Regions from separate parts of the Streptomyces sp. NPDC050610 genome, predicted to be linked through region 3. Evidence: riboswitches for the same ligand, from Rfam matches in the RefSeq annotation. Region 3 holds a riboswitch; each other region holds the start of a gene.
What was found. A riboswitch is a leader RNA that binds a small molecule or an ion and turns the genes downstream of it on or off. The one in region 3 is predicted to bind cobalamin.
Positions count from the first base shown of each region.

Region 1 (3,267 bases), on a different contig from region 3:
GGGCGAGAAGATCCTGGTGCCGTACCCGGTGGAGTCGCAGCTCTCCGGGATCGAGCGCCATGAGGACCGCATGTGGTACCGGCGCACCTTCACGGTTCCGGCGAACTGGCAGGTGGGCCGCGGCAAGCGGCTCCAGCTGAACTTCGGCGCCGTCGACTGGCAGGCGCAGGTGTACGTGAACGGCAAGAAGGTCGCCGATCACAAGGGCGGGTACGACAAGTTCAGCGCGGACATCACGGACGCGCTGAAGCCGGGGCGCACCCAGGAGCTCATCGTCGGCGTGTACGACCCGACCGACGCGGCGAACGGTGAGAACCCGCCGATGGGCAAGCAGCGCCTCGACCCCAGCGGCATCTGGTACACACCCTCCTCCGGGATCTGGCAGACCGTGTGGATGGAGCCCGTCGCCGCGGATCATGTCTCCGGTCTGAAGCTGACGCCCGACGCGAGCGGCAGGCTGACCGTCGAGACCGCGGGCGTGCGCAGCGGCCTTCCGGTCACTGCCACCGTGTACGCCGGAAAGCGCAAGGTCGGCACCGTTACGGGCCGGTCGGGGCATGCGCTCGACCTGAAGATCGCCAAGCCGCGCCTGTGGACGCCGGACGACCCCTACCTGTACGACCTCAAGGTGAGCGTCGGCCGGGACCGGGTCAAGAGCTACTTCGGCATGCGGTCGATCTCCGTGCAGCGGGTGGACGGCACTCCGCGCACCGTCCTGAACGGGAAGCCCGTCTTCATGATGGCCACGCTGGACCAGGGGTTCTGGCCCGACGGGCTGCACACCGCGCCGAGCGACAAGGCACTCGCGTACGACCTGAAGATGCACAAGCGGATGGGGTTCAACTCCGTCCGCAAGCACATCAAGGTCGAGCCGGACCGGTGGTTCTACTGGGCCGACAAGCTGGGGCTGCTCGTATGGCAGGACATGCCGGCGATGGCGGCGGGGGTGAACCCGAGCACGGCGGCGCGCGCCGAGTACGAGCGTGAGCTGAAGACCATGATCGACCAGCACTACAACCATCCGTCGGTCGCCATGTGGGTCACGTTCAACGAGGGCTGGGGCCAGTACGACGAGGCCCGCGTCGCCGACCAGGCCAAGGCGTGGGACCCGACGCGGCTGATCAACTCGATGTCGGGGCTCAACCTCGGGGTCGACGGCGGCACCGGCGACATCATGGACGAGCACGGATATCCGAGCCCCGCGCTGCCCCCGCACCCGGACGGCAAACGGGCTCTGGTGGCCGGGGAGTACGGCGGCCTCGGGCTCGGCGTCCCCGGACACGCGTGGTCCGTGCAGCAGTCGTACGTGGACGTGGACCCGGCCACGTACACGGACGCCTACCTCGACAAGCTGAAGGAGGTGCGGGCGCTGGCCTGCAAGGGCGGCAACGGCGCCGTCTACACGCAGATCTCCGATGTGGAGGGCGAGCTGAACGGCCTGCTCACCTATGACCGCAGGGTCGTGAAGCCCGACGTGAAACGGGTGCACGACGCGCAGCGGGCGCTGATCCGCGACGCCTCGCGGGCACAGCCCGCCGGGTGCGCCTGAGCCGGCCTGATCGAGCCATGACGGCCGGTCTGATCGAGCCATGACGGGAGGGCGGCCGGCTGCTCGCCGCGGGCGGACGGCCGCTCTCCCCGCCTGATCCCACCGGGTTGAAGCCCCCGTCGCCCCGTGCGCCACAATGAGCGCACGAGGCGACGGGGACCAGGAAGCCGGTGCGAGTCCGGCGCGGTCCCGCCACTGTGACCGGGAAGCGATCCTCCCGCACGCCACTGACCGCGCTAAGCGGGCGGGAAGGCGGAGGCGAGCGACGATCCGGGAGCCAGAAGACTGACCCGTCGCCGGTCCAGCGGCAGGGGCGAGGACACCCCGGAGAGGATCGATGTGACGACGCATGCCCGGACGCAGCCGGAGCGACGACCGCGACCAGGCAGGCGGGGCGTACTGGCCGCCTCAGGCGCCCTGGCGCTCGCCGGTACCGGCCTGCTCAGCGGCTGCGGAGGCGACACCAAGGACGGGGGCGGCGGCGACCGGTTCCGCGCGGCGTTCACCTCCGGCGGCTCCCAGGAGACCCTCGACCCGCACGTCGCCCCGAACTTCGTCGACCAGGCCCGCGCCAAGGCCCTCTACGACACCCTCGGTACGTACGCCGACGACATGTCGGTCCGCGAAAGGCTCGCGGAGTCGTGGGAGAGCGACGCCTCCGGTACCCGGTGGCGCATCCGCCTGCGCGCGGCGAAGTTCCACGACGGACGGCCGGTCACCGCGAAGGACGTCCTGTACAGCTACCGCCGCGCCGCCGACCCCGAGACCGGCTCGCCCTCGCAGGTGCTGCTCTCCGCGATCGACTTCACCGCGAGCAAGGCCGACGGCACGCGGTCCGTCGTCTTCGTGCTGAAGGCGCCGAACTTCGAGTTCCCCACCGTCCTCGCCGGCCCCGGCACCGAGATCATCCCGGACGGGACGACCGACTTCCGCAAGCCCGTCGGCTCCGGCCCCTTCACCTACGTGTCGTTCACCCCCGGCGGCACCGCCCGCTACCGGAGCTGGGCGGACCACTGGGACGGCGCCCCGCACATCGCCGAGCTGGAGATCGTCCCCGCGAACGAGGAGTCGGCGCGGCTGAACGCGCTGCTGTCGGGCCAGGTGCACTACGGCGCCGACATGGCCGGCTCCTCCGTGGAGCGGCTGAAGAGGGACGGCTCGACGCGACTGCTGACCGCGAAGCGGGCCACCGCGCAGCAACTGCTCCTGCGCACCGGGCGCAAACCGTTCGACGATCCGCGGCTGATACGCGCCGTTCGGCTCGGGATCGACCGGGAAGCCCTGGTCAGAGTCGCGCTCGCCGGTCACGGCGAGGCCGGCGACGACCTGTTCGGCCTCGGCCTGCGCGGCTACCCCGACGACCTCAAACCCCTCAAGCGGGACGTCGACGCGGCGCGCGAGCTGGTGAAGGAAGCCGGTGCGGACGGCCTGCACATCACCGTGGAGACCAGCTCCGTCGACGCCGCCTGGGAGCCGGCCGCGGACCTGATGGCGCGGCAGCTGCGCGAAGTGGGGCTGAAGCTGACCGTCAACACCCGCGCCTCCAGCACGTACTTCAGCGAGATCAAGACCAAGGGCATCGCAGCCTTCAATACCACCTCCACCCTGCCGGTCTCCGACTTCCTTGAGCAGCGCGTCCGCGGCGGAGCCGCCCGCAACCAGACGCAGTACGCCTCGAAGAAGTTCGACGTCCTCCTCGACCGGGCCCGCACCAGCCG
Region 1 covers NZ_JBFAIV010000027.1:12,619-15,885, reverse strand. The annotation lists gene AB0I22_RS28295 (PA14 domain-containing protein) at 1-1,549, shown strand, start outside; cobalamin riboswitch at 1,708-1,837, shown strand; gene AB0I22_RS28290 (ABC transporter substrate-binding protein) at 1,889-3,267, shown strand, end outside.
Region 1: linked by a shared signal. The riboswitch ahead of AB0I22_RS28290 (ABC transporter substrate-binding protein) and the one ahead of AB0I22_RS26085 (cobalamin biosynthesis protein) in region 3 are both predicted to bind cobalamin.

Region 2 (3,267 bases), on a different contig from region 3:
CGGCCTGCGCCGAGACGACAAGGACGAGACTGGTGAACGCGGCCAGGATGTACTGCACGGCGACCCCGGCGAGCACGAGTCGCCCGGACGTCATGGTGCCGCCGCGCCGCGCGAGCGCGTACACGACGACGAGGGCGCCCATGGAGCCGATGAACGCGGCCACCGGCAGCGCGACGGTGCTCGCGGTGCCCGCTCCGACCCCGAGCACGATGACGAGGACCGCGCCGGAGGAGGCGCCCGACGAGGCGCCGAGCAGGTACGGGTCGGCGAGCGGGTTGCGGACCACGGCCTGTAGCACGGTTCCGGCGACGGCGAGCCCCGCGCCGACCACGACGGCGAGGATGACGCGCGGCATCCGCACGTCCCACACGATGGACGCGAACGCGCCGCCGCGCTCACCGGAGACCAGGATGCGCAGCACCTCCCCCGGCGGGATCCCCACGGCCCCGATGGCGAGTCCGGCGACAGCCGCCGCGCCCACCGCCAGGACGAGCACGGCGACGAGCAGGGGAAAGCACCGGGTGCGGACGCCGCTCACTTCGCGTCGGGGTGCAGTTGCGCGGCGAGGCCGTCGACGGCGTCGGCGGCGCGTATCCCGAGCACGGCCGAGGACAGCGGCAGCACCGCGAACCGCTTGTTCTTGATCGCCGGGACGTTCTTGAGCGCCGGGTCGTCCAGCAGCCGCTGCTTCTTCGCGGCGACGCTGGTGCCGCCGTAGTCGTAGATCACGACGACGTCGGGCTTGCGGGCGATGACGCGTTCCCAGGAGACGTCGGCGAAGGACTTGCCGACGTCCGCGAAGACGTTGCGGCCGCCCGCGCGGCGGATGATGTCGTTGCCGAGCCCCTGGCCGCCCGCGGTGAACGCGCTGGAGTCGCCGGAGTCGTACACGAACACGGAGACCGGCTCGATGCCCGTGAGGCGTGCGGCGACGGAGTCGAGGCCCTTCTGTTCCCGCGCGATGAGCTTCTTGCCGCGCTCGGGGACGTTGAAGATCCGCGACACCTGCGTGACCTCGGTCTTGAGGTCGTCGACGCCGATCGGCCCCTTGGCGCAGCTCTCGATGTTCAGGCGGGTGTTGATCCCGGACTTCTGAAATCCGGTACGGTCGCGGCCCTCGCCCTTGTCGAAGGCGCTGGCGTAGCCGCCGTACACGAAATCGGGATTCGCGCCGAGCAGGGTCTCCTTCGACGGGTACTTCTCGGCGAGCACCTTCACCGAGTCGTAAGCCTTCCGGTATTCGGGACTGATCTTGTCGTCGAGATAGGCGGTGCCCGCCATGCGGTCCTTCAGCCCCAGGGCGAGCAGGATCTCGGTGGCGTGCTGATTGAGCGCGACGGCCCGCTTCGGCGCCTGCGTGAACGTGGTCTTCACTCCGCAGTTGGTGACCGTGTACGGGAAACCGGCGGCCGCACCGCCCGCCTTGTCGTCGCTCTTGTCCGCGCCGGATGAGCCGGACGTGCCGCACGCGGCGAGCGGGAGCAGCAGCAGAGACGTCAGAAGCGTGCGCGAGACCGCGCCGGTGCGGAGCATGTACATGCCTTTCCGAGGGATCCTCGTCCCCGGTCGGTACGGAAAGGCGGCCAGACAGTATCTGGCTGCCGGCCGCGCCCACGAGAGGTCGACCGGTCACAGTGGCGGGACCGCGCCGGATTCGCACCGGCTTCCTGGCCCTGACCGCCTTGATTGAGTGAGCACAGTGTGCCAGACGGCTGATCGGGGCCCGCGGCTGAGCCCGCCAGGCGGCCCCGCCCCGGGAGCGCCCTCTGCGCGTCCGCAGAAACCACTGGATACGGCACGAAGGCGCTGAAGTTCCGGTCGACCCAGCCGAGGGGTGGTGCGGCGCGCTGCGGGCGGTCCGCTCCGTACGGGCCGAAGCCCGGCCGGCATGGTGATCACCGGCGCCGTTCCATCCGCACACGCCGAGGACCCGGCATCGGCCCGGACACCGGCCGTCGAGCAGCACGGTGAGATCCGATAGGGAGCCGATGATCCACCGACCCCCTCGGCGAATCACCACGAAAGACCGAGGTCAAGGACCGAATCCCTTTGGTCCGCCGCACGGAGAGTTGTCCGGGTATCACCTTTCAGCCAATCCGCTAACCGAAAGTAGCCATCCATGCACTTACCGTGGGGTGCTGATTAAGATCTCGCAGTGGATGCCCTGGCCCTTTCCGGGCCCGCGCCTGGGTGGTGCCTGGGTGGGCCTTCCCACCTTTTCCGCCGATTCGAGGGCTGGAGCGCTGTGACAGCACGTGTGGAAGATATCCGTAAGCTCCTCGATCAGACGGGCCCGGGAGGTGCTGTCGAAATTCCGGGGTCCGTCCTCGGCGACCACGGTGCCGCGGCGCTGGTTCTGCGAGGGGGCCTCTTACGGGTCGAGGGCGCTATATGCGACCCGGGTGAATTCGCGGTCACGGGGCGGGCCATGACCACCGCGTCACCCGCCCCGGTCCCGGTGCGGGTCTCTTTCACCGATGACGGCGAACGGGTGACCGGGACGTTGGCCGCCGCCGACCTGGGCGAGGGCCGCGGGCTGGTGCTGGTCGACGGTGCCCCGGCCGGGGCGCCGCTGCCGGCCGGGGCCTGGGCGGTGGCGGACGGCCGTGCCCTGCGGCTGACCCGGCGGGCTCCCGTGCCGACGGCCGACTCCGGACGCCTGGACGGCCTGGGCCGTGCCCTGCCCGCGGTGCGACGGCGTACCGGCGGTGAACGCGAGGCTGATCGTGGCCCGCAGGCCCTGGTCACCGACAACGGCGTCTTCATCCCCCGCCCCGGGCCTCGGCGACGCAAGGGCGTGCGGATCCTGGAGGCCCCGTCGGTACGCGGTTGGTCGCCGATCGGTACGCCGGGCGGTGAGAACGGCCTGAGCGTGGACTACGCGAACCCGCCGCTGCGGATCGCGGGCGCGCTGACCGCGCTGCCGGCCTCACCGCCCTACAAGGCGGTGGTCGGCGGGGTACTGCTGGTGGACACCGGGGCGTTCAACGGTTCCGCGATGGGCGCCTACGTCATCCCCGACAACGGCGGCGAGCCGTCGCTGTTCGCCTACGGCTCGCTGGGCAGCGCCACCGGGTTCGGTCCGCCGATGTTCCAAGTACGCGGAATCTCGGCGGGGTTCGGCTGGAACAGCCGGGTGCGGGTGCCGGCGGCCGACGCGCTGAGCGGTTTCCCGTTCCTGATGGCGCTCGACGACCCGGGAGCGATCGGGGCCGACGACGAGGTCGATCCGCTGAAGGTGCTGGGGGAGCTGATCAGTGGCCCCGC
Region 2 covers NZ_JBFAIV010000009.1:126,510-129,776, forward strand. The annotation lists gene AB0I22_RS14090 (iron ABC transporter permease) at 1-538, opposite strand, end outside; gene AB0I22_RS14095 (ABC transporter substrate-binding protein) at 535-1,533, opposite strand; cobalamin riboswitch at 1,569-1,700, opposite strand; gene AB0I22_RS14100 (DUF6603 domain-containing protein) at 2,429-3,267, shown strand, end outside.
Region 2: linked by a shared signal. The riboswitch ahead of AB0I22_RS14095 (ABC transporter substrate-binding protein) and the one ahead of AB0I22_RS26085 (cobalamin biosynthesis protein) in region 3 are both predicted to bind cobalamin.

Region 3 (3,267 bases):
TGATCACCCTCGCGCTGGTCACCGGCGGCGTCGTCGCCCCGCACTCCGACCCGCCGCTGTGGGTCATCGTCTCGGCCGGCCTCGCCATCGCGCTCGGCACCTATCTGGGCGGCTGGCGCATCATCCGCACCATGGGCAAGGGCATCACCGACATCCAGCCGCCGCAGGGCTTCGCCGCCCAGACCGGCGCGGCCGCCGTCATCCTCTCCTCCTCCCACCTCGGCTTCGCGCTCTCCACCACCCAGGTCTGCTCCGGCGCGGTGATGGGCTCCGGCCTCGGCCGCAAGGGCGGCGTCGTCCGCTGGTCGACCGCCGGCCGCATGGTCATCGCCTGGTGCCTGACGCTCCCGGCCGCGGCCCTCGTCTCCGGCGGCGCGGCGCTCCTCGCCGATCAGGGCGACTGGGGCATCACCGCGGTCGCCGTCCTCGCCCTCGCCGTCTGCGGCGCGATCTGGGCGGCCTCGCGCCGCAAGCCGGTCGACCACACCAATGTGAACGCGCCCGAAGCCGCCGCCCCGGGGGCCGCGGACGCCCCGGCCGCCGAGCCGGCCGGCGTGGTCACCGCCGCGCTCCAGAGCGTCGCCCCGCCGCCCGCCGGTCCGCTCGCCGCGGCGGACGCGCCGGGCCCCCAGTCCCACGACCTCGCCCCGGCCGCCGCGGCCACCAGCTAAGGAACCAGGAACCACGCCATGAACATCGACTGGGCGGCCCTCGGGCAGGTCTTCGGCGTCAGCCTCGTGGTGACGGTCGGCATGGTGGGCGTGTTCACGCTCGGCATCGTCGGCACGTCCCGCAAACCACGGGAACAGGGGAACGGCACGGCCGCCGCGACCGGCGGCCCCGGCGCCCTCGCCCGCACCGGCGCGTACGCCTGCTTCGCCCTGTGCGCGGCGGTCGTCGCGTACGGCATCTACCTCATCGTCGCCTGAGCCGGGCGACGGCGGCGCCTTCGGGCCCGCCGGGCGGCGGAGCGTTTCGACGCCGCCGCCCGGCGGGCCCTTCCGCGCTTCCCGCTGTGTGCCTCCGCACACTCCCCCGTCGCAGGTCAAGCGTGAGTTGACGGCCGTTCCCGGGCCATGGTGGACTTCCGGAGCCAAACGGCGACAGCAGAGGAAGCCGGTGCGAATCCGGCGCGGTCCCGCCACTGTTACCGGGGAGCGCTCCCCCACTGCTCACAGGCCACGGCTCGCCGACAGCGAGCTGGAAGGCCGGGGAAAGCGCGGATCCGGGAGCCAGGAGACTCTGGTCGCCGGTCACGTCGAGCCAGGGCGCGGACCCTGAGTGAGGACACATACGGATGCGTGCCGGTCACGCCCCTTTCGCGTACGGCGCCGCCCTCGGCTTCCTCGGCGACCTCCTCGCGGGCGACCCCCGCCGCGGCCACCCCGTGGCCGCCTTCGGACGCGCCGCCGCCGCGGCCGAGCGCGCCCTGTGGCGCGACCACCGCGGCCTCGGCGCACTGCACACCGCGCTGTGCGCGGGCGGCGCCGCCGCGGGCGGCGCGCTGCTGGCCCGTGCCGTACGCACCGCCCCCGCGCCCCGCGCCGCCGAGACCGCGCTGACCGCCGCCGCCGTCTGGGCCGTGCTCGGCGGCACCTCCCTGGGCCGCGAGGCGCGGGCGGTCGGCGGCGCGCTGGCCGCCGGGGACCTCGCGGCGGCGCGGGAGCGGCTGCCGCATCTGTGCGGGCGCGACCCCCGCGAACTGGACGAGCAGCAGATCGCGCGCGCCGTGGTGGAGTCCGTCGCCGAGAACACCTCGGACGCGGTGGTCGGCGCGCTGGTGTGGGGCGGCCTCGGCGGAGTGCCGGGGCTGATCGGCTTCCGCGCCGTCAACACGCTGGACGCCATGGTCGGCCACAAGTCGCCGCGCCACCGCCGGTTCGGCTGGGCCGCCGCCCGCCTCGACGACGTCGCCGGCTGGCCGGGGGCGCGGCTGACCGCCGTGCTCGCCGCCGTCGCCGGGCCCGACCCGCGCGGCGCGTGGCGCGTGGCCCGCCGCGACGCGGCAAAACACCCGAGCCCCAACGCCGGCCCGGTCGAGGCCGCCTTCGCGGGCGCCCTCGGCGTGCGCCTCGGCGGCACCCTCGCCTACCAGGGCCGGGTCGAGCACCGACCCGTACTCGGAGCGGAGCTGCGCCCGGTCGCCGTCGCGGACATCGAACGGGCGGTACGGCTCTCGCGGCGGGTCTCCCTGCTGGCGCTGGGCTGCGCGATCGCCGGACGGGCGGCGCTCCTGGCCGCCGCGGGCAGGGGGCGGAGCCGGGGAGGCGGCAGCGCGGCCGAAGCCGTCACGGGCGTGGCGCGCGCTGTCGCGGGCGTGGCGGAGGCGGCGGAGGCGCTGGGCCGTACGGGCGCGGCCGGACGGGCCGGAGCGGTCGGCCGTACGGGCGTGGCGGGCGACGTCACGGGCGTGAGCAGGAGGAGTACGGGCGTTGGCGACGGACGGACCGGGGCGCCGGTTGTTGTCCCTGTCCCGAGCGACGAGGCTGGGGCGGCAAGAGCGGTGGCGGGCATAACCCGCCGCGCAGGTGCGGCCTGCGGGCCGGTCGGCGCGGCGAGCAAGGTAACGGGCGTGACCGGCCCGGCGGATGCGGCCGGCCGTACGGGCGCGGCGGGCGACGTCGCTGGCGTGAGCAGGAGGAGTACGAGCGTTGCCGACGGACGAACCGGGGCACCGGCTGCTGTCCCTGCCCCGAGCGACGGGGGCGGCGCGGCGGGGGCGGTAAGAGCGGTAACGGGTGTGAACCGCCGCTCGGGCGCGGCCTGCGGACGGACCAGCGTGGCCGCCGCTGTCGGTCCCGGCCGGGCAGGTGCCGCAGGGCCGGGGCGCGGTGCCGTCCTGCTCCGTGGTGTTGCGGGAGTGGTCGGCGGGGTGGCAGTGGCCGGTGTTGTGGGCAGGCTCGTGGCGGGTGAATGGGGGCCGGTGTGGGTTCGCGGAGCGAGGAGACAGCGGTGACAGGCGACGTACACGGGCCGGGCGGCCCGATCGGCGGTGGGCTGCTCGTCGCGGGGACCACCTCGGACGCGGGCAAGAGCGTGGTGACGGCGGGGATCTGCCGGTGGCTGGTCCGCAAGGGCGTCAAGGTCGCCCCGTTCAAGGCGCAGAACATGTCGCTGAACTCGTTCGTGACCCGCGAGGGCGCGGAGATCGGGCGGGCGCAGGCGATGCAGGCCGCGGCGGCGCGCGTGGAGCCGAGCGCGCTGATGAACCCGGTGCTCCTCAAGCCCGGCAGCGACCGCAGCAGCCAGGTCGTACTGATGGGCAAA
Region 3 covers NZ_JBFAIV010000023.1:59,771-63,037, reverse strand. The annotation lists gene AB0I22_RS26095 (inorganic phosphate transporter) at 1-671, shown strand, start outside; gene AB0I22_RS26090 (hypothetical protein) at 690-929, shown strand; cobalamin riboswitch at 1,109-1,243, shown strand; partial or broken gene AB0I22_RS26085 (cobalamin biosynthesis protein) at 1,298-2,239, shown strand; gene AB0I22_RS26080 (cobyric acid synthase) at 2,986-3,267, shown strand, end outside.